Regions from separate parts of the Kitasatospora sp. NPDC089797 genome, predicted to be linked through region 2. Evidence: riboswitches for the same ligand, from Rfam matches in the RefSeq annotation. Region 2 holds a riboswitch; each other region holds the start of a gene.

Region 1 (5,768 bases), on a different contig from region 2:
GCGAGGTGATCGCCTTCCAGGAGAAGGCCGGTCTGGACGTCCTGGTGCACGGCGAGCCCGAGCGCAACGACATGGTCCAGTACTTCGCCGAGCAGCTCACCGGCTACCTGGCCACCCGGCACGGCTGGGTGCAGTCCTACGGCACCCGCTACGTGCGGCCGCCGGTGCTCGCCGGGGACATCTCCCGCCCGCACCCGATGACCGTGGACTGGTTCCGCTACGCCCAGAGCCTCACCGACCGTCCGGTCAAGGGCATGCTCACCGGCCCGGTCACCATGCTCGCCTGGTCCTTCGTCCGCGACGACCAGCCGCTCGGCGAGACCGCCCGGCAGGTCGCCCTCGCCCTGCGCGACGAGGTCACCGACCTGGAGGAGGCCGGTGCCGCCGTCGTCCAGGTCGACGAGCCGGCCCTGCGCGAGACCCTGCCGCTGCGGGCCGACGCCCGCCCGGCCTACCTGGACTGGGCCACCGAGTCCTTCCGGCTCGCCACCTCCGGCGTCCGGGCGGACACCCAGATCCACACCCACATGTGCTACGCCGAGTTCGGCGCGATCATGACCGCGATCGACGAGCTCGACGCGGACGTCATCTCGCTGGAGGCGACCCGTTCGCACATGGAGGTCGCCGGTGAGCTCGCCGGGGCCGGCTACCCGCGCGAGGTCGGCCCGGGTGTGTGGGACATCCACTCCCCGCGCGTCCCGAGCACCGAGGAGGCCGTCACCCTGCTGCGCGCGGGCCTGGCGGCGATCCCGGCCGAGCGGCTCTGGGTCAACCCGGACTGCGGCCTGAAGACCCGCGGCTGGACCGAGACCCGCGCCTCGCTGGACAGCCTGGTCGGCGCGGCCCGTCACCTGCGGGCCGAACTGGCCGGCTGAGCGTGCGGACGGGGCGGGCGCGGGCCGTTCGGCCGCGCCCGCCCCGTCCGGTCCGCCGGTCGGCTACAGGCCGAGCTGCTGGTGGATCTCGGTGGTGACGGTGGAGAAGTTCATGGTCATGAAGTGCAGCCCGGGGGCGCCTTCGGCCAGCAGCCGACGGCACATTCCGGTGGCCTGCTCGATGCCGATCGCCCGGACCGCGGCCGGGTCGTCCTGGTGGGCGGACATGCGCGCGGAGAATTCCGCCGGAATGTTCGCGGTGCTCAGCGTGGGGATGCGCCGGAGCGACCGGATCGTGGTCACCGGCATGATTTCCGGAATTACCGGAATGTCACAGCCGGCGCTCGCCAGGCGGTCCCGGAATCGGAGGTAGCTGTCCACCTCGAAGAACATCTGGGTGATCGCGTAGTCGGCCCCGGCGCGCCACTTCGTGAGGAAGTGGCGGATTTCCGAATCCCAGTCCGCGGACCTCGGGTGCATTTCCGGGAACGCGGCCACGCCGACGCAGAAGTCCCCGGACTCCTTGATCAGCCGCACCAGGTCGGCGGCGTACTCCACCCCCTCCGGGTGGCGGGTCCACTCGCCCAGCGGGTCGCCCGGCGGGTCGCCGCGCAGCGCCAGGATGTTGCGCACGCCCTGGTCGGCGTAGTGGCCGAGGATGTTCCGGAGCTCGGCGACGCTGTGGTCGACGGCGGTCAGGTGGGCGGTCGGGGTGAGCGTCGTCTCCTGGGCGATGCGGCCGGTGATGTTCACCGTCCGCTCCCGGGTGGAGCCGCCGGCGCCGTAGGTCACCGAGACGAAGGTGGGGGAGAGGGCCTCCAGCCGGCGGATCGCATTCCACAGTCCGGCCTCCGCCGCGGCGCTCCGGGGTGGCATGAATTCGAACGAGTAGGACCGCTTTCCGGTGGCAAGGAGATCGCGGACGGTGGCCGCCCGGTCGGTGCGCGTGGAGGGTGTCCCGAGTGTCATGGCAGGACAGTAGCCGCTCGGCCGGAATGGTGTCGGCGGAAGTCCACAGTGTGATACGGGAATGTCCGGAAAGGATATCCGGGGCGGTTCGGGGAGTCGCTCGGAGGCCGCACAATAGGAGCATGGAAAGACATTCGTACGCGCTCCCCGGCCTGCCCGACTGGGGCCGGTGCGCGGTGCTGGGAATTCTCAACGTCACCCCGGACTCGTTCTCGGACGGGGGGTGCTGGCTCGATCCCGGCCGGGCCGTGGAGCACGGGCTCGGGCTGGTCGCCCAGGGCGCCGACCTGGTGGACGTGGGTGGGGAGTCGACCCGGCCCGGCGCGCGGCGGGTGCCGGTCGAGGAGGAGCTCGCCCGGGTGCTGCCGGTGGTGCGCGGACTGGCCCGGCAGGGGGTGGCGGTGAGCATCGACACGATGCGGGCCGAGGTGGCGGAGGCCGCGGTGGACGCCGGGGCCCGGATCGTCAACGACGTCAGCGGCGGGCGGGCCGACGACCGGATGGCCAAGGCGGTCGCCCGGGCCGGGGTGCCGTTCGTCGTGATGCACTGGCGGGGCCAGTCCGCGGAGATGGACCGGCTGGCCGGGTACCGGGACGTGGTGGCGGAGGTGGTCGCCGAGGTGGGGCGGCAGGTGGACGCCGTGGTGTCCGCCGGGGTCGACCCCTCCCAGCTGATCGTCGACCCCGGCCTCGGCTTCGCCAAGGGGCGCGGGGACGACCTGGCGCTGCTCGCCGCCCTGGACGCCTGGGCCGTGCTGGACCGCCCGCTGCTGGTCGCCCCGTCCCGCAAGCGCTTCCTCGGCGACCTGCTGGCCGACCCGGCCACCGGCGAGCCGCGACCGGCGCGGGAACGGGACGACGCCACCGCGGCGGCGGCCGTGCTGGCCGCCGCCCAGGGGGCGTGGGCGGTGCGGGTCCACGAGGTGCGGGCGACCGCGGACGCGGTACGGCTGGAGGCGGCCCTGCGCGCGTCCCGGTCGCCCGCCGGTCAGTCCTCGGTACGGCGCAGCAGGTAGGTGTCCATGATCCAGCCCTTGCGCTCGCGGGCCTCCCCGCGCAGCCGGGCGATCTCCGGGGCGGCCTCGGCGAGCGGGCCGGAGACCAGGATCTCGTCCGGGCCGCCCAGGTAGGCGCCGTAGTGCACGTGCACGCCCTCGGGGTCGAGGCCGGTGAGGGCCGCCTGCCCGTCCAGCATCACCACCGCGTCCTCGCTGCCCGGGCCGAAGCCCTCGGCGGCCAGCCGGCGGGCGGTGGTGATCCGCACCGGTCGGCCGACCCGGGTGAGGGTGGTGCGGTGCTGGGCGGCGAGCACCGAGACGCTGCTGATCCCGGGCACGACCCGGTACGCGAAGGCGTCCGGCTCGGTGGCCAGCACCTCGTCCAGGACGGCGGTCACGCTGTCGTAGAGGCTCGGGTCGCCCCAGACCAGCAGCGCGCCGGTCTCGTCCGGGCCCAGGTGCTCGGCGACCAGCCGGCCGACCAGCTCGGCCCGGCGGCGCCGCCAGTCGTGGACCGCCTCGGTGTAGGCGGGGGTGGTGCGGTCGCGCTCGGCGTCCGGCACCTCGACCACCCGGTGGCCGGGCCGGCCGTGCTCCTCGATCATCCGGCGGCGCAGGTGCATCAGGTCCTGGCGCTGCTGGTTCTTGTCGAGGAGGAGGAAGACGTCGGTGCGGGCGAAGGCCTTGACCGCTTGGAGGGTGAGGTGGTCCGGGTCGCCCGCACCGATGCCGATGACGATGATCTGCCGCATACCGCGATTCTGCCGGATGCCGCCGGGCGGATCGTCCGCGGACCGCCCTGACCTGCGGCGTCCGGGGCCCGCGCGCACGGCGTGGACCGGTCCGGCGACGGGGACGTGACCTTCCGCACGCTGGGCTCCCGGGCGGATCGGGGCGATTGACGGCCCCCCGGGGCGGGCCTAACCTACCGGACGTAGTGATGGCGTAAGGAAGCCGGTGGGACTCCGGCACGGTCGCGCCACTGTGAGCGGGCCCTCCTCCGGGCGGCCCGTGAGTCAGATACGACGCCATCACGTCCGCCCCAACGAGAACGGGACGCACGATCCCCGAAGGAGGCTCAACTGTGAGCACCAGTATGCCCGGGCCCTCCGCCCTGCCCGTCCCGGTCGTGGTGCCGGCGTCCAAGGCGGTCGCCTGGCTCGTCGTCACCGCTCTCATCGCGCTGGCCGTCTACTACTTCATCGGCGTCGACCAGGGCGCCTACTCCGTGTTCGGCAAGGACATGCACATCCACGAGTTCGTCCACGACTCGCGGCACTTCCTCGGCTTCCCCTGCCACTGACGACCGGAAGCAGCGAACCACCCGACATGGAGAAGAGACTCATCCTGCGCGGCGTCCTCGCCGGCGCAGTGGCCGGCCTGCTCGCCTTCGTCTTCGCCCGGATCTTCGCGGAGCCGCAGATCAACGCGGCGATCGAGTACGAGAGCGGACGCGACGACGCGCAGGGACTGCTGGACAAGGCCGCCGGACTGCCGATGGACATGGGCGGACCGGACATCTTCAGCCGCACCGTCCAGGCCAACGTCGGCATCGGCGTCGGCATGATCCTGTTCGGCACGGCGATGGGCGCGCTGTTCGCGATCGCCTACACCGTCTGCCTGGGCCGCACCGGCCGGCTCCGCCCGCGCACCCTGGCGATGCTGGTGGCGCTCGGCGGCTTCCTCGGCCTGTACTTCGTCCCGTTCATCAAGTACCCCGCCAACCCGCCGGCCATCGGGCACCCGGAGACCATCCGGGACCGCGGCAACCTGTACCTGGGCATGGTCGTCTGCTCGATCGTGTTCCTCGTCCTGGCGGTCTGGCTCGGCAAGCGCCTCCAGGCCCGGTTCGGGAACTGGAACGCCACCCTGCTGGCGGCCGGCGCCTTCGCCGTGGCGATCGGCATCGTCATGGCGGTGCTCCCCCCGCTCGGTGAACTCGCCGACAACGTCCAGCAGTTCGGTCACCACGCGACGGAGACCCCGCTGCCGTTGACCGACGACAAGGGCGCCATCGTCTACCCGGGCTTCCCGGCGGACACCCTGTTCGAGTTCCGCTTCTACTCGGTGGCCGCGCAGCTGCTGCTGTGGGGCACGCTGGGCCTGCTCTTCGGGCCGATGGCCGAGCGCCTGCTCAGGAGCCGCGCCGAGGCCACCGCCCCGGCCGAGGCCGGACCCGAGCCGGTCGGCGCGGCATGACGCCGACCTCCCCGACGCCCCCGAGGGCCGTGACGCCGCAGCGCGTCGCGGCCCTCGGGCCGTTCTTCGCGTTCGAGACCCACGGCACCGACGGACCGGTCGCGCCCTGGCGGTCGATGGCCGAACTGCTCGACCGGCCGGCGGCGTCGGCGGAGCGGGTGGCCGGCGCCCGGGGCCACCTCGCCGCCGCCGGAGGGCAGCCGCCCGAGGCGGTCGAACGGCGGGTGGCGGCCTCGGTGACCCACCTGGGCCTGGCCGCCCGGGTGCTCTCGCCCGCGTTCGGCGTCGCCGTGCTGGACGGGGCGCTGTTCGGCTACGGCCTGCGGGAGGCCCGGTGGCAGCCGACCCCCGGCGGGCTGTTCCCGCTGTCGCTGCCGGCCCGGGCGGCCGTCCCGCTCGCCGATCCGGCCGAACTCGCCGAGCGGTTCGCGGCGGAGGTGCTGGACGGCGCGGTCCGGGAACTGACCGAGGCCTTCGCCGCGTTCGGCGTCCCGCCCCGGATCGGCTGGGGCAACGTGGCCTCGGCGGTCAACGGCGCGGCCGCGGCCGTGGTCCGCAGCGCTCCGCAACTCGCCGGACGGGCGCGGCAGTTGGCTGCCCTCCTGCTGGACCGGCCGCCGCTGCGCGGGGCCGGCACGGTGGCCGCGGACGGCACCCGCTTCCGTCGGCGCAGCTGCTGCCTGATCTACCGGGCCGCCCCGGACCGGGCCGGCGGGCTGTGCGGGGA
Region 2 (5,768 bases):
TCAGGCCGGTGAACACCCGCATGGTCAGGGTGCGTTCCTCGGCGGTGAGGCGCTGCTGCCAGGCGGCGAGGTCCCCGGAGAGGGGGACCTTCTCCGGCAGCCAGAAGTTGGCGGTGAGGCGGTTCCACACCTCCAGGTCCTTCTCGTCGGTGACGCGGTTCCAGTTGACCGGGCGCAGTCGGGCGCCGGGGTCGTGGCGGTAGGAGGGGGGCGTGACCGAGGGCGTGGCCGGCCGGGTGGGGGTGGTCGTCATGGCGGGGGCTTCCGTGGGGTCGGTGGCGGGCGGCGTCACAGGGTGCAGGACAGGCAGTTCTCGATCTCGGTCCCCGCCAGGGCCTCCTGGCGGAGCCGGATGTAGTAGAGCGTCTTGATGCCCTTGCGCCAGGCGTGGATCTGCGCCTTGTTGAGGTCCCGGGTGGTGGCGGTGTCGCGGAAGAACAGCGTGCAGCTGAGGCCCTGGTCGACGTGCCGGGTGGCGGCCGCGTAGGTGTCGATGATCTTCTCGTAGCCGATCTCGTACGCGTCCTGGAAGTACTCCTGGTTGTCGTCGTCCATTCCGGGGGCAGGGAAGTAGACGCGTCCGAGCTTGCCCTCCTTGCGGATCTCCACCTTGGCGGCGACGGGGTGGATGGAGGCGGTGGCGTCGTTGATGTAGCTGATGGACCCGGTGGGCGGCACGGCCTGGAGGTACTGGTTGTAGATGCCGTGCGCCATGACGGCGGCCCGGAGTTCGCGCCAGTCCTCGACGGTGGGGAGGTGGACGCCCGCCTCCCGGAAGAGCGTGCGGACCCGCTCGGTGGCCGGCTCCCACGTGTGCCCGGTGTACTGGTCGAAGTAGCTGCCGTCGGCGTAGGCGGACTCCTCGAAGCCCTCGAAGGCGGTGCCGCGCTCGACGGCGATCCGCTGCGAGGCGCGGAGGGCGTGGTAGGCGACGGTGCGGAAGTAGGCGTCGGTGAAGTCGACGCCCTCCGCGCTGCCGTAGTGGACGCGCTGCGAGGCGAGGTAGCCGTGCAGGTTCATCTGGCCGAGGCCGATGGCGTGGGAGGCGGCGTTGCCGCGGGCGACCGAGGGGACGGCGTCGATGTTCGACTGGTCGGAGACGGAGGTGAGGCCGCGTACCGCGGTCTCGACCGTCGCGCCGAAGTCGGGTGAGGCCATGGCGGCGGCGATGTTCAGGGACCCGAGGTTGCAGGATATGTCGCGGCCGACCGTGGTGTAGTCCAGGGCCGCGTCGTACTCGCTCGGCGTGTTGACCTGGAGGATCTCCGAGCACAGGTTGGACATGTTGATCCAGCCGGGGATCGGGTTGGCCCGGTTGACGGTGTCCTCGAAGAGCAGGTACGGGTAGCCGGACTCGAACTGGAGCTCCGCGACGGTCTTGAAGAACTCCCGGGCGCTGATGGTGGTCTTGCGGATGCGCGGGTTGGCGACCAGCTCCCGGTAGTGGTCGCTGACGGACAGGTCGGACAGCGGCCTGCCGTACTCGCGCTCCACGTCGTAGGGCGAGAACAGGTGCATGGACTCGTTGCGCTTGGCGAGTTCGAAGGTGATGTCGGGGACGACCACGCCCAGCGAGAGGCTCTTGATCCGCACCTTCTCGTCCGCGTTCTCCCGCTTGGTGTCGAGGAAGCGCAGGATGTCCGGGTGGTGGGCGTGGAGGTAGACGGCTCCCGCGCCCTGGCGGGCCCCGAGCTGGTTGGCGTAGGAGAAGGAGTCCTCCAGGAGCTTCATCACCGGGACGACGCCGGAGGACTGGTTCTCGATCTTCTTGATCGGCGCCCCCTGCTCCCGCAGGTTGGTCAGCAGCAGGGCGACCCCGCCGCCCCGCTTGGACAGCTGGAGGGCGGAGTTGACGCCCCGGCCGATCGACTCCAGGTTGTCCTCGACCCTGAGCAGGAAGCAGGAGACCAGCTCGCCGCGCTGGGCCTTCCCCGCGTTCAGGAAGGTGGGGGTGGCCGGCTGGAAGCGGCCGGTCATCATCTCGTCGACCAGCCCGGCGGCGAGGGCTTCGTCCCCGGCCCCGAGGTAGAGGGCGGTGGCCACCACGCGGTCCTCGTAGCGCTCCAGGTACCGGGTGCCGTCGAAGGTCCTGAGCGTGTAGGAGGTGTAGTACTTGAACGCGCCGAGGAAGGTGCGGAAGCGGTGCTCGTGGGCGTAGGCCTGCCGGTAGAGGCCCTTGACGAACTCCCAGGGGTACCGCCGGATCGGCGCCTCCTCGTAGTAGTCGTTCTCGACCAGGTAGGCGATCTTCTCCTCCAGGGTCGGGAAGACCACCGTGTTGGGGTTGACCTGCTGGAGGAAGTACTGGCGGACGGCTTCGCGGTCCTTGGCGAACTGGATGCGGCCGTCGCAGTCGTACATGTTCAGCATCGCGTTGAGCGCGTGGTAGTCCTTGCGCGTGCCGACCGACTCCTTCCGGTCGGCGGACGGGTCGGCGGGGGCCGCGGACGGCCCGGCGGGGGTGGCGGTCATGCCGCGGTCCGCGGTGTCGTCGAGGAGTGTCGTGTCCAAAACCTCTGGAGTCCTTCCCTCACGGCACGGACGTCGTGCTCCGTGCCCAGCAGTTCGAATCGGTACAGTTCCGGGACACCGCACTTCGCCGAGATCACCCGGCCGGCCAGGCAGTAGTCCGCGCCGAAGTTGGTGTTGCCGGAGGCGATCACCCCGCGCAGCAGGGCGCGGTTCGCCGGGTCGTTCAGGAAGCGGGCCACCTGTTTGGGGACGGCTCCGGCACGCTCGCCGCCCCCGTAGGTGGGCACGATCAGCACGTAGGGCCCGGTGATCCGCGGCATCGGCTCGCGGTGCGGGTGCAGCGGGATGCGGACGGCGGGCAGTCCCAGCCGTTCCACGAAACGCTTGGTGTTCTCCGAGACGCTGGAGAAATACACGAGACCGCTCACCGGTCCGCCGCCTCCTCTGGCTCGCTCCCTTGCGGACTCCGGGGCGGGGAGGGCGGCGGCGCGTGGCGGTTCCCCGGAGGCGGCGCGCCGGACGGACGGGCGCACCGGACCGGGCGGGTCCGTACGACGGCCACGCGGCCCTCCCTCGGGGCCTCGGAGCGCGCACGCCGCCATCCGGCGTGCGCACCGGTGGCAGGTCTTCGGACTCGCGGGCCCGCCCTCCTCGGAGGACACCTACTGGCCGTCGCTTCCCGGGCCGGTTCGGGCCCAGTGCGTAGGACGGCGGTCGTTCCCGCTCACCGCTGCGGGGCAGTCCCGGACTTCCACCGGGTTCCCTCTTGCCTCACCGAGTGCACGAGGCGCCCGGTGAACCACCAGCACCGCAACACTACATCTAGATCCGATTCGACACGCCCATCCCAGATCTTGTGTCTTCGCAAGAACTTAGGTATACCTAAGTCGACGACGCACGAGTGGGTGCCCGAAGGGCCGGAGCACGCCCACCGGGCCCGGGCGCCGCCCGCTCAGCCGGCGGTCGGCATCGGCCAGCCGAGCTGGATGAACATGCCGAGCCGGTCGCTGACCGCGCGGATCTGCGAGATCCTGCCGTCGGTGACGGTCAGCCACCAGATCTGCTCCACCTCGAAGGAGCGGCCGGTGGGCTCGGGCATCCGGGGGTGGTAGCCGGTGTGGGTGCCGGTGACCGTCATCCGGGCAACGACCGTGTCCCCTTCGGCGACCAGGGCGTCGGGGTGCATCCGGGCCTCGCCGAAGGCGTCGAGCTGCCGGCGGAACCCGTCGAAGGCCGCCCCGGGCTCGTCCTCCTCGCCGAAGATGATCTTGTTGTGGTCGATCACGTCGAGCGCCATGTAGTCCGCCAGATCGGCGAGCCGTCGCTCGTCGAGTGCCCGGAAGAAGCCCTCGACGACCCGCTTGTTCGTCGCCGTCGCTGCCCGCATCGCAACCCATCCCAGACTTACGCCGTAAGAATCCCTGTCGGCAGCACGGTAGACTTACGGCGTAAGAATGGCAAGCACGGCCGGAGGAGGACCACCGATGGGGAAGCGGACCCGCGGCGAGCGGGCGGGACTGACGCGGACACAGGTGCTGGACGCCGCACTGGCCCTGGCGGACCGGGACGGCATCGGCGCACTGACGATGCGGCGCCTGGGCGCGGAGCTGGACGTCGAGGCGATGACGCTCTACCACTACGTCCCCAGCAAGGACGCGCTGCTGGACGGCCTGGTGGAACGGGTCTTCACCCAGGCGCTCCCCTCCCCCGACCCGGCGGCGGGCCCCACCGACTGGCGCACCCTGCTGCGGTCCTACGCCGTCTCGCTCCGCGCGGCGCTGCTGCGCCACCCGGGCGTACTCCCGCTCGCGGCGAGCCGTCCGGCGGTGACCCCGGCGACCCTCGACACCGTCGAGCGCGGCCTGAGCGCACTGACAACGGCCGGGTTCCCGCTGGGCACGGCCGTGCACGCGCTCAACACGCTCTCGCTCCTGGTCCTCGGCCACACCGCCGCGGAGGCCGCCCGACCGGCCGCCCCGGAGGGCTCCGCCGGCTCCCCCGCGTGGCTGACGCGGCTCGATGCCGACCGCTACCCGCTGCTCACCGACGCCGCCCGCACCGGCGCGGGCGTCGATGACGCCGAGCGCTTCGCGTTCGCCGTCGACGCGCTGCTCAACGGCTTCGCCGCCGCTCTCCCCGGCGCCGACTCCTCCTGAAGCGGACCGGGACGCGGCGGGCGCCCGTTCCGTCCGTCCGAAGGACCGTCAACCCGCCGCGCCGGGAGGAGATTTCGGCGGATCAGCAATCTTGACCGGTCATCAGATTTAGGCAAGGCTAACCTTATGTCGAGCGCTTCTCCTGACCACGGTCTGACGGGTGTCGCCAAGACCCTCCTGACCCCGCTGTACGGCCGGGCCCACGCCCACGAGCTGGCACCGGACGCGGACTTCCGGGACCCGCTGGCCGCCCGGGTGCTCGCGGGCACCGGGTTCCGGCCCTCGGAGGTGCTGACCGACCGCTCCAACGCCGTCGGGTCGGTCCACCGCGCCGCCGTCCTCGACGGCGTCGCCCGGCGGTTCGCCGAGCGGCACCCCGAGGGCACGGTGCTGTCCCTCGGGGCCGGCCTCTGCACCCGCGACGCCCGCCTGGCGGACGCCGGCTCCGAGCACCTCCGGTGGATCGGCGTCGACACGCCCGAGGTGGTGGAGCTCCGGCGCCGGCTGCTCCCCGACAGCAGGGTCCGGCTGCTGTCCGGGTCGATCACCGAGCCGGGCTGGACCGACGCCGTCGAGGCCGGGCCCGGACCGGCCCTGGTCATCGCCGAGGGCGTGCTGATGTACCTCGACGGCCGGGAGGTCTCCCGCGTGCTGTCCGACGTCCACCGGCGGTTCGGCCCCGGCACCCGGTTCGCCGCGGACTTCTTCCACCCCCTGCTCGCCCACAGCGGCCTCCACCCGATCGTCCGCGCCACCGGCGCCCGGTTCCGCTCGGGAGCGCGGGGCAGCCGGGGACTGGCCGGGCTCGCCCCCGGCTGGCGGGCCGAGGCCGAGCACCCCGTGATGGACCGCATCGGCCCCGCGCAGGGCGCGGCCGCCACCGTGCTGCGTGTCCTGCTGCTCGGCCACCGCCCGTACGCGGTGGCCGAGTTGGCGGCGGACTGAGGGCGCCGACCGGCGCCCTCGATCCACCCGGGCGTCAGGAACGCAGTTCCAGCGTGCAGCACTTCACGCTTCCGCCGGCATACAGCAGCTCGGTCAGGTCCACCCCGATCGGCTCGAACCCCCGCGCCCGCAGCTTCCGCTGGAGACCGACGGCCGCCTCGGGCAGCAGCACGTGGCGGCCGTCCGAGAGGGCGT
Region 3 (5,768 bases), on a different contig from region 2:
CGGGACCGTCGGCGGGGCCATCCGCCCGGCCGAACCCCACGACGAGGTCCGGGACTTCTTCTACGCCCACCACAACCACATAGCCGCCCTGGACGAGGCGGCGGAGCGCACCGCCGAGCAGCTGGCGACCACGACCGCGGGCCGCACCGCCGCCGCGCTGGCCGCCCGGCTCGCCGAGCGGCACGGCGTCCGGGTGGTCGAGGCGGACCGGCAGCCGGCCGACCACCAGCGCGCCGCCGACCTGCGCCGCTACGACCCGGCCACCGGCGCCCTGCACCTCTCCCCCTGGCTCACCGACGGTCGACGCGCCTTCCAACTCGCCACCCAGCTCGCCCTGTTGGAACACCGCCCGCTGCTGGACACGCTGCTGGCGGCGGCCGAGCCCGACCTCACCTCGCCGCAGGCCGTCGACCTCGCCCGGATCGGCCTGGCCAACTACTTCGCCGGCGCCCTGCTGATGCCGTACACCGCCTTCCACGCCGCCGCCGAGGACCTGCGCTACGACATCGAGCTGCTCCAGGCCCGCTTCGGCGTCGGCTTCGAGACGGTCTGCCACCGGCTGAGCACCCTCCAACGCCCCGGCCGGCGCGGGGTGCCGTTCTCCTTCCTGCGCGCCGACCGGGCCGGGAACATCTCCAAGCGCCAGTCCGCCACCGACTTCCACTTCTCCCGCCTGGGCGGCACCTGCCCGCTGTGGACGGTCTACGAGGCCTTCTCCGCCCCCGGCCGGGTCCTCACCCAGGTCGCCGAGATGCCCGACGGCAAGCGCTACTTCTGGATCGCCCGGACCGTCTCGCACGGCGGCCACGGACACCGCGCACCGCGCAGCGAGTTCGCCGTCGCGCTCGGCTGTGAACTGCGCCACGCCCACCGCCTGGTCTACGCCGAGGGCATCGCCCCGAACGCCCCCGGCGCGGCCACCCCGATCGGCCTCGGCTGCCGGATCTGCGAACGCCGCGACTGCGCCCAGCGGGCCCGGCCGCCGGCGGGCGGGCGGCTGCTGGTCGACCCCGACCGGCGCGGCCGGGTGCCGTACCCCGTGCTGGCCGAAGGGCCCGGGGCCTGACCACGGCCCGACCGGGGCCGGGCCCGCCTGTAGGGTTGCCGTGCTGGTGGTTCACCGGGCGCCCCGCGCTCCCGGGGAGGCAAGAGGGAACCCGGTGACGCCGTTCACACGGCCAGTCCGGGACTGCCCCGCAGCGGTGAGCGGGAACGACCGCCGTCATCCGCACTGGGCCCGGGAGACGGGCCCGGGAAGCGACGGCCAGTAGGTGTCCGCCCCGTCGACGTCGACGGCGGCCGGACGGGCCCGCGAGTCCGAAGACCTGCCACCGGTGCGCACGCCGAACGGCGGCGTGCGCGCTCCGGGGCCCCGCGGGAGGGCCGCGTGGCCCTCGTACGGACCCCGGTCCGGCGTGACCGTCAGCCGGCACGCCGCCCCGGACACCGCTGCGCGCGCCGCCGTCCTCCCCGCTCGGCACCCGACCGGGACCACTGGGACGACTGGGACTTCTGCATGGACCACCTGACCGACGGCGCACGGCTGCCCTCGCCCCGCGGCGCCACCGAGCCCTACGGGCCCTGCGTGCTGCTCAAACACGGCGAGGTGGTCCTCAAGGGCCGCAACCGCCAGCGGTTCGTCCAGCGCCTGGAGGACAACCTGCGCGTCGCGCTGCGCGGGATAGGCGGCTCGACCTGGATCAGGACCCCGCATACCATCACCGTGCTCGGCGGGCAGGTGCCCGTCGCGGACCTGGTCGCCCGGGCCCGCACGGTGGTCGGGTTCAGCTCCGTCGAGCCGGCGCTGCGGGTGCCCAGCACGCTGGAGTCCGTCGAGGCCAACGCCCTGGCGGTGCTGCGCGAGGCCTGCGCCGGGCGCACCGGCACCGGCTTCGCCGTCCGGGTCCGGCGCCGGGACAAGGGCTTCGCCCTCACCTCCACCCAACTGGAGCGGCACCTCGGCGCGTTCCTCCAGCCGCGGATCGACGGCCTGCGGGTCGACCTCACCGCGCCCGACGTCACCCTGACCGTGGAGATCGAGCACCGAGAGACCTACGTGTCGGCCGAGCGCCACCCCGGGCTGACCGGGCTGCCGGTCGGGTCCAGCGGGCGGGCGCTGGTGCTGCTGTCCGGCGGCTACGACTCCCCGGTGGCCGCGCACCGGGCCATGCGGCGCGGACTGGCCTGCGACTTCGTGCACTTCAGCGGTGCGCCGTACACCAACCCCTCCTCGGTGTACAAGGCGTACGCCCTGGCCCGCGAGCTCAACCGCTACCAGCCGCCGGGCGAGCTGCACGTCGTCTCCCTCGGCAAGGCCCAGAAGCAGCTGGCCGTCGCGGGCGCCGGGCGCCTCCAGGTGGTCGCCCAGCGCCGGCTGATGGTGCGCACCGCCTGTGCCCTGGCCGGCGCCACCGGGGCCCAGGCCCTGGTCACCGGCGACAGCCTCGGCCAGGTCGCCAGCCAGACCCTCGCCAACCTGGCCGCCGTGGACCAGGCCGCGACGCTGCCGGTGCTGCGCCCGCTGATCGGCTGGGAGAAGCAGGAGATCATCGACCAGGCCCGGGCGCTCGGCACGGCGGAGATATCCGTCCTGCCGGACGAGGACTGCTGCAGCCTGCTCGCCCCGCCCCAGGTGAGCACCGGGGCGCGGCTGGGCCAGCTGCGGGCCGTGGAGAAGCGCCTCGACCTGGACGAGGTGGTCGAGGCGCTGCTCGCGAACGTGCAGGTGATGCGGCCCGGCCAGGAGGACGAGCCCGCGCCGGTCGCCGACGCCGGCTGTTCCGTGCCCTCCTGAGCCCGACCCCGACCCCGGTGCCGGCCCGCTACACGCTGGCCGGGACCGGCCGCTGGCCCGGCCCGTCGTACTGGGCCAGCGGGCGGATCAGGGCGTTGTGGGCGAGCTGTTCGGTGATGTGGGCGGTCCACCCGGTGATCCGGCTCATCACGAAGATCGGGGTGAACACCGGGGTGTCGAAGCCCATCAGGTGGTAGGCCAGCCCGGCCGGGTAGTCGAGGTTGGGGTGGATGCCCTTGCGCTCCAGCATCGCCCGGCGCAGGGCGGCGTGCAGGGCGGCCAGCCGGGCGGCCTCGGGGTCGGCCGAGCCCGCCACCAGGCGGTCCAGGGCGGCCTGCATGATCGGGACCCGGGAGTCCCCGTGCTTGTAGACGCGGTGGCCGAACCCCATGATCTTGCGCTTGGCGGCCAGCGCCTCGTCCAGCCAGTCGGCGGCCCGGGCCGGATCGCCGATCTCGTCCAGCATGTGCATCACGGCCTCGTTGGCGCCGCCGTGCAGCGGGCCCTTGAGCGCGCCGATCGCGGCGGTGACGGCGCTGTAGAGGTCGGAGAGGGTGGAGGTGACCACCCGGGCGGTGAACGTCGAGGCGTTGAAGCTGTGTTCGGCGTACAGCACCAGGGAGATCTCGAAGCAGCGGACCACCTCGGGGGCGGGCACGGTGCCGAAGCACATGTGGAAGAAGTTCTCGGCGTAGCCGAGCTCCGGGTCGGGCGCGATCGGGGCCAGGCCGCGGCGGCGGCGCTGGTCGGCGGCCACCACGGTGGGCAGTTTCGCCAGCAGGGTCAGGGACTTGGCGAGGTGGGGGGCCGGGCGGCCGTCGTCCTCGGTCGGGTCCTCGGCACCGAAGAAGCTGACGGCGGTGCGCAGCACGTCCATCGGGTGGCAGGTCTCGGGCAGCTTGGCCAGGACTTCGGCGGTGGTCCGGTCGAGCGGCCGCAGGGCGCGCTCCCGGGCCCGGAACTCGCGCAGCCGGGCCTCGTCCGGCAGGTCGCCGTACCACAGCAGGTAGGCGGTCTCCTCGAAGGAGCGGTGGGCGGCGAGGTCCTGGACCGGGTAGCCGCGGTAGGTCAGGGAGTTGGTCTCCGGGATGACGGTGGAGATCTCGGTGGTGTCGACGACGACACCGGCGAGGCCGCGATGGATCTCGGACATGGTGCTGGTGCCTCCGGTGCGTCAGGTGCCGGGCGGAAGGGTGAAGTCGAAGACGGCCGAGTCGAAGGCCGCGTACTCCTGGTAGCCGAGGAGTTCGTAGAGCCGGGAGCGGGGCTGCATGCGCGGGAGCAGGGAGGCCTGGGTGCCCTCGGCGGCGATGGTGCGCAGCCCGTCCTCGACCGCGCCCATGGCCAGGCGCAGCAGGGTGACCGGGTAGAGGGCGATGTTGTAGCCCAGCTCCTCCAGGGTGCGGGTGTCCAGCAGCGGGGTCTTGCCGAACTCGGTGAGGTTGGCGAGCAGCGGCACGTCGACCGCCTTGCGGAAGGCCTCGTACTCCGAGAGGTCGGCGAGCGCCTCGGGGAAGATCGCGTCGGCGCCGGCGTCGACGTAGGCCCTGGCCCGGTCGATCGCCGCGTCGAGTCCCTCGACCGAGCGGGCGTCGGTGCGGGCCATCAGCAGGAAGTCCGGGTCGCGCCGGGCGTCCACGGCGGCCCTGATCCGTCGGACCATCTCCTCCCGGGAGGTGATGGTCTTGCCGTCGAGGTGGCCGCAGCGCTTGGGGTTGACCTGGTCCTCCAGGTGCAGGCCGGCCAGCCCGGCGTCCTCCAGGAGCTGGACGGTGCGGGCCGCGTTCATCGGCTCGCCGAAGCCGGTGTCGGCGTCGATCAGGACGGGCAGGTCGGTGACCCGGGTGGTCTGCTGGGCCCGGGCGGCGATCTCGGTGACGGTGGTGAGGCCGATGTCGGGCAGGCCGAGGTCGGCGGCGAGGACGGCGCCGGAGAGGTAGACCGCGTCGAAGCCGGTGTCCTGGACGAGGCGGGCGGAGAGCGGGTTGATCGCGCCGGGGATGCGCAGCAGCCGTCCGGAGGCGAGCTGTTCGCGGAAGGTGCGGCGGCGCTGGGCGGGGGTGGTGCGGGTCTGCAGCAGGCGGGTGGGCGCCGGGCTGTCGGTCGCGGGGGTGTCGGGCGCAGGGGTGTCGGGCATCAGAACAGGCCCTTCGGGAGGGTCGCGTCGTACGTGCGGACGGCCTCGGTGTCGACGGCCGGGAACAGCTCGTCGAGGTCGGCCGCGTGCAGTTCGGCGAGGCCGGCAGCGGCGGTCAGGAAGCGGTCCTGCTGGGCGGGGGCCACGATGCCCTCGCTGAGCGTGCGGAACTTGCGCTGGTAGGCGGGCCGGTCGAAGGGCCGGGCGCCGGCCGGGTGGGCGTCCGCGACGGCCAGCTCGTCCTCGATCACCGACCCGTCGTCCAGGGTGATCACCACCCGGCCGCCGAAGGCCCGGCGCTCCGGGTCCGGGTCGTGGTACCGGCGGGTCCACTCCGGGTCCTCCACCGTGCTGATCCGCTGCCAGAGTTCGACGGTCTCCGGGCGGCGGGCGCGCTCGGGGGCGTAGGAGCGCTCGTGGTGCCAGACGCCGTCCTCCAGGGCGACGGCGAGGATGTACGGGATCGAGTGGTCGAGGGTCTCGCGGCTGGCCGTCGGGTCGAACTTCTGCGGGTCGCCCGCGCCGGAGCCGATGACGTTGTGGGTGTGGTGGCTGGTGTGCAGGACCACCGAGCGCACCCGCTCCAGCGGGCCCGTCTTCTCGCGCAGCCGCCGGGCCAGGTCGATGATCGCCTGGGCCTGGTACTCGGCGGAGTGCTCCTTGGTGTAGGTGTCCAGGATCGCCCGGCGCGGCTCGTCGGCCCCGGGCAGCAGCACGGTGTAGTCGGACTGCGGGCCGTCCAGCATCCAGGCGAGGAAGCCGTCCTCGCCCTCGTAGACCGGGGACGGCGAGGTCTCGCCGCGCATCGCCCGGTCCACCGCCTCGATGGCGGCCTTG

The links. A riboswitch is a leader RNA that binds a small molecule or an ion and turns the genes downstream of it on or off. The one in region 2 is predicted to bind cobalamin.
Region 1: linked by a shared signal. The riboswitch ahead of AB0O91_RS37400 (CbtB-domain containing protein) and the one ahead of nrdI (class Ib ribonucleoside-diphosphate reductase assembly flavoprotein NrdI) in region 2 are both predicted to bind cobalamin.
Region 3: linked by a shared signal. The riboswitch ahead of thiI (tRNA uracil 4-sulfurtransferase ThiI) and the one ahead of nrdI (class Ib ribonucleoside-diphosphate reductase assembly flavoprotein NrdI) in region 2 are both predicted to bind cobalamin.

What each region holds. Positions count from the first base shown of each region.
Region 1 is NZ_JBFBGS010000070.1:11,325-17,092, reverse strand. It holds gene metE (5-methyltetrahydropteroyltriglutamate--homocysteine S-methyltransferase) at 1-875, shown strand, start outside; gene metF (methylenetetrahydrofolate reductase [NAD(P)H]) at 939-1,844, opposite strand; gene folP (dihydropteroate synthase) at 1,967-2,860, shown strand; gene cobF (precorrin-6A synthase (deacetylating)) at 2,833-3,594, opposite strand; cobalamin riboswitch at 3,767-3,890, shown strand; gene AB0O91_RS37400 (CbtB-domain containing protein) at 3,957-4,145, shown strand; gene AB0O91_RS37395 (CbtA family protein) at 4,172-5,041, shown strand; gene AB0O91_RS37390 ((2Fe-2S)-binding protein) at 5,071-5,768, shown strand, end outside.
Region 2 is NZ_JBFBGS010000001.1:276,235-282,002, reverse strand. It holds gene nrdF (class 1b ribonucleoside-diphosphate reductase subunit beta) at 1-253, opposite strand, end outside; gene nrdE (class 1b ribonucleoside-diphosphate reductase subunit alpha) at 289-2,472, opposite strand; gene nrdI (class Ib ribonucleoside-diphosphate reductase assembly flavoprotein NrdI) at 2,469-2,900, opposite strand; cobalamin riboswitch at 3,074-3,291, opposite strand; gene AB0O91_RS01150 (ester cyclase) at 3,425-3,859, opposite strand; gene AB0O91_RS01145 (TetR/AcrR family transcriptional regulator C-terminal domain-containing protein) at 3,957-4,628, shown strand; gene AB0O91_RS01140 (class I SAM-dependent methyltransferase) at 4,755-5,573, shown strand; gene ddaH (dimethylargininase) at 5,608-5,768, opposite strand, start outside.
Region 3 is NZ_JBFBGS010000054.1:42,888-48,655, forward strand. It holds gene AB0O91_RS33245 (short-chain fatty acyl-CoA regulator family protein) at 1-1,066, shown strand, start outside; cobalamin riboswitch at 1,097-1,348, shown strand; gene thiI (tRNA uracil 4-sulfurtransferase ThiI) at 1,517-2,794, shown strand; gene AB0O91_RS33255 (bifunctional 2-methylcitrate synthase/citrate synthase) at 2,823-3,947, opposite strand; gene prpB (methylisocitrate lyase) at 3,969-4,874, opposite strand; gene AB0O91_RS33265 (MmgE/PrpD family protein) at 4,931-5,768, opposite strand, start outside.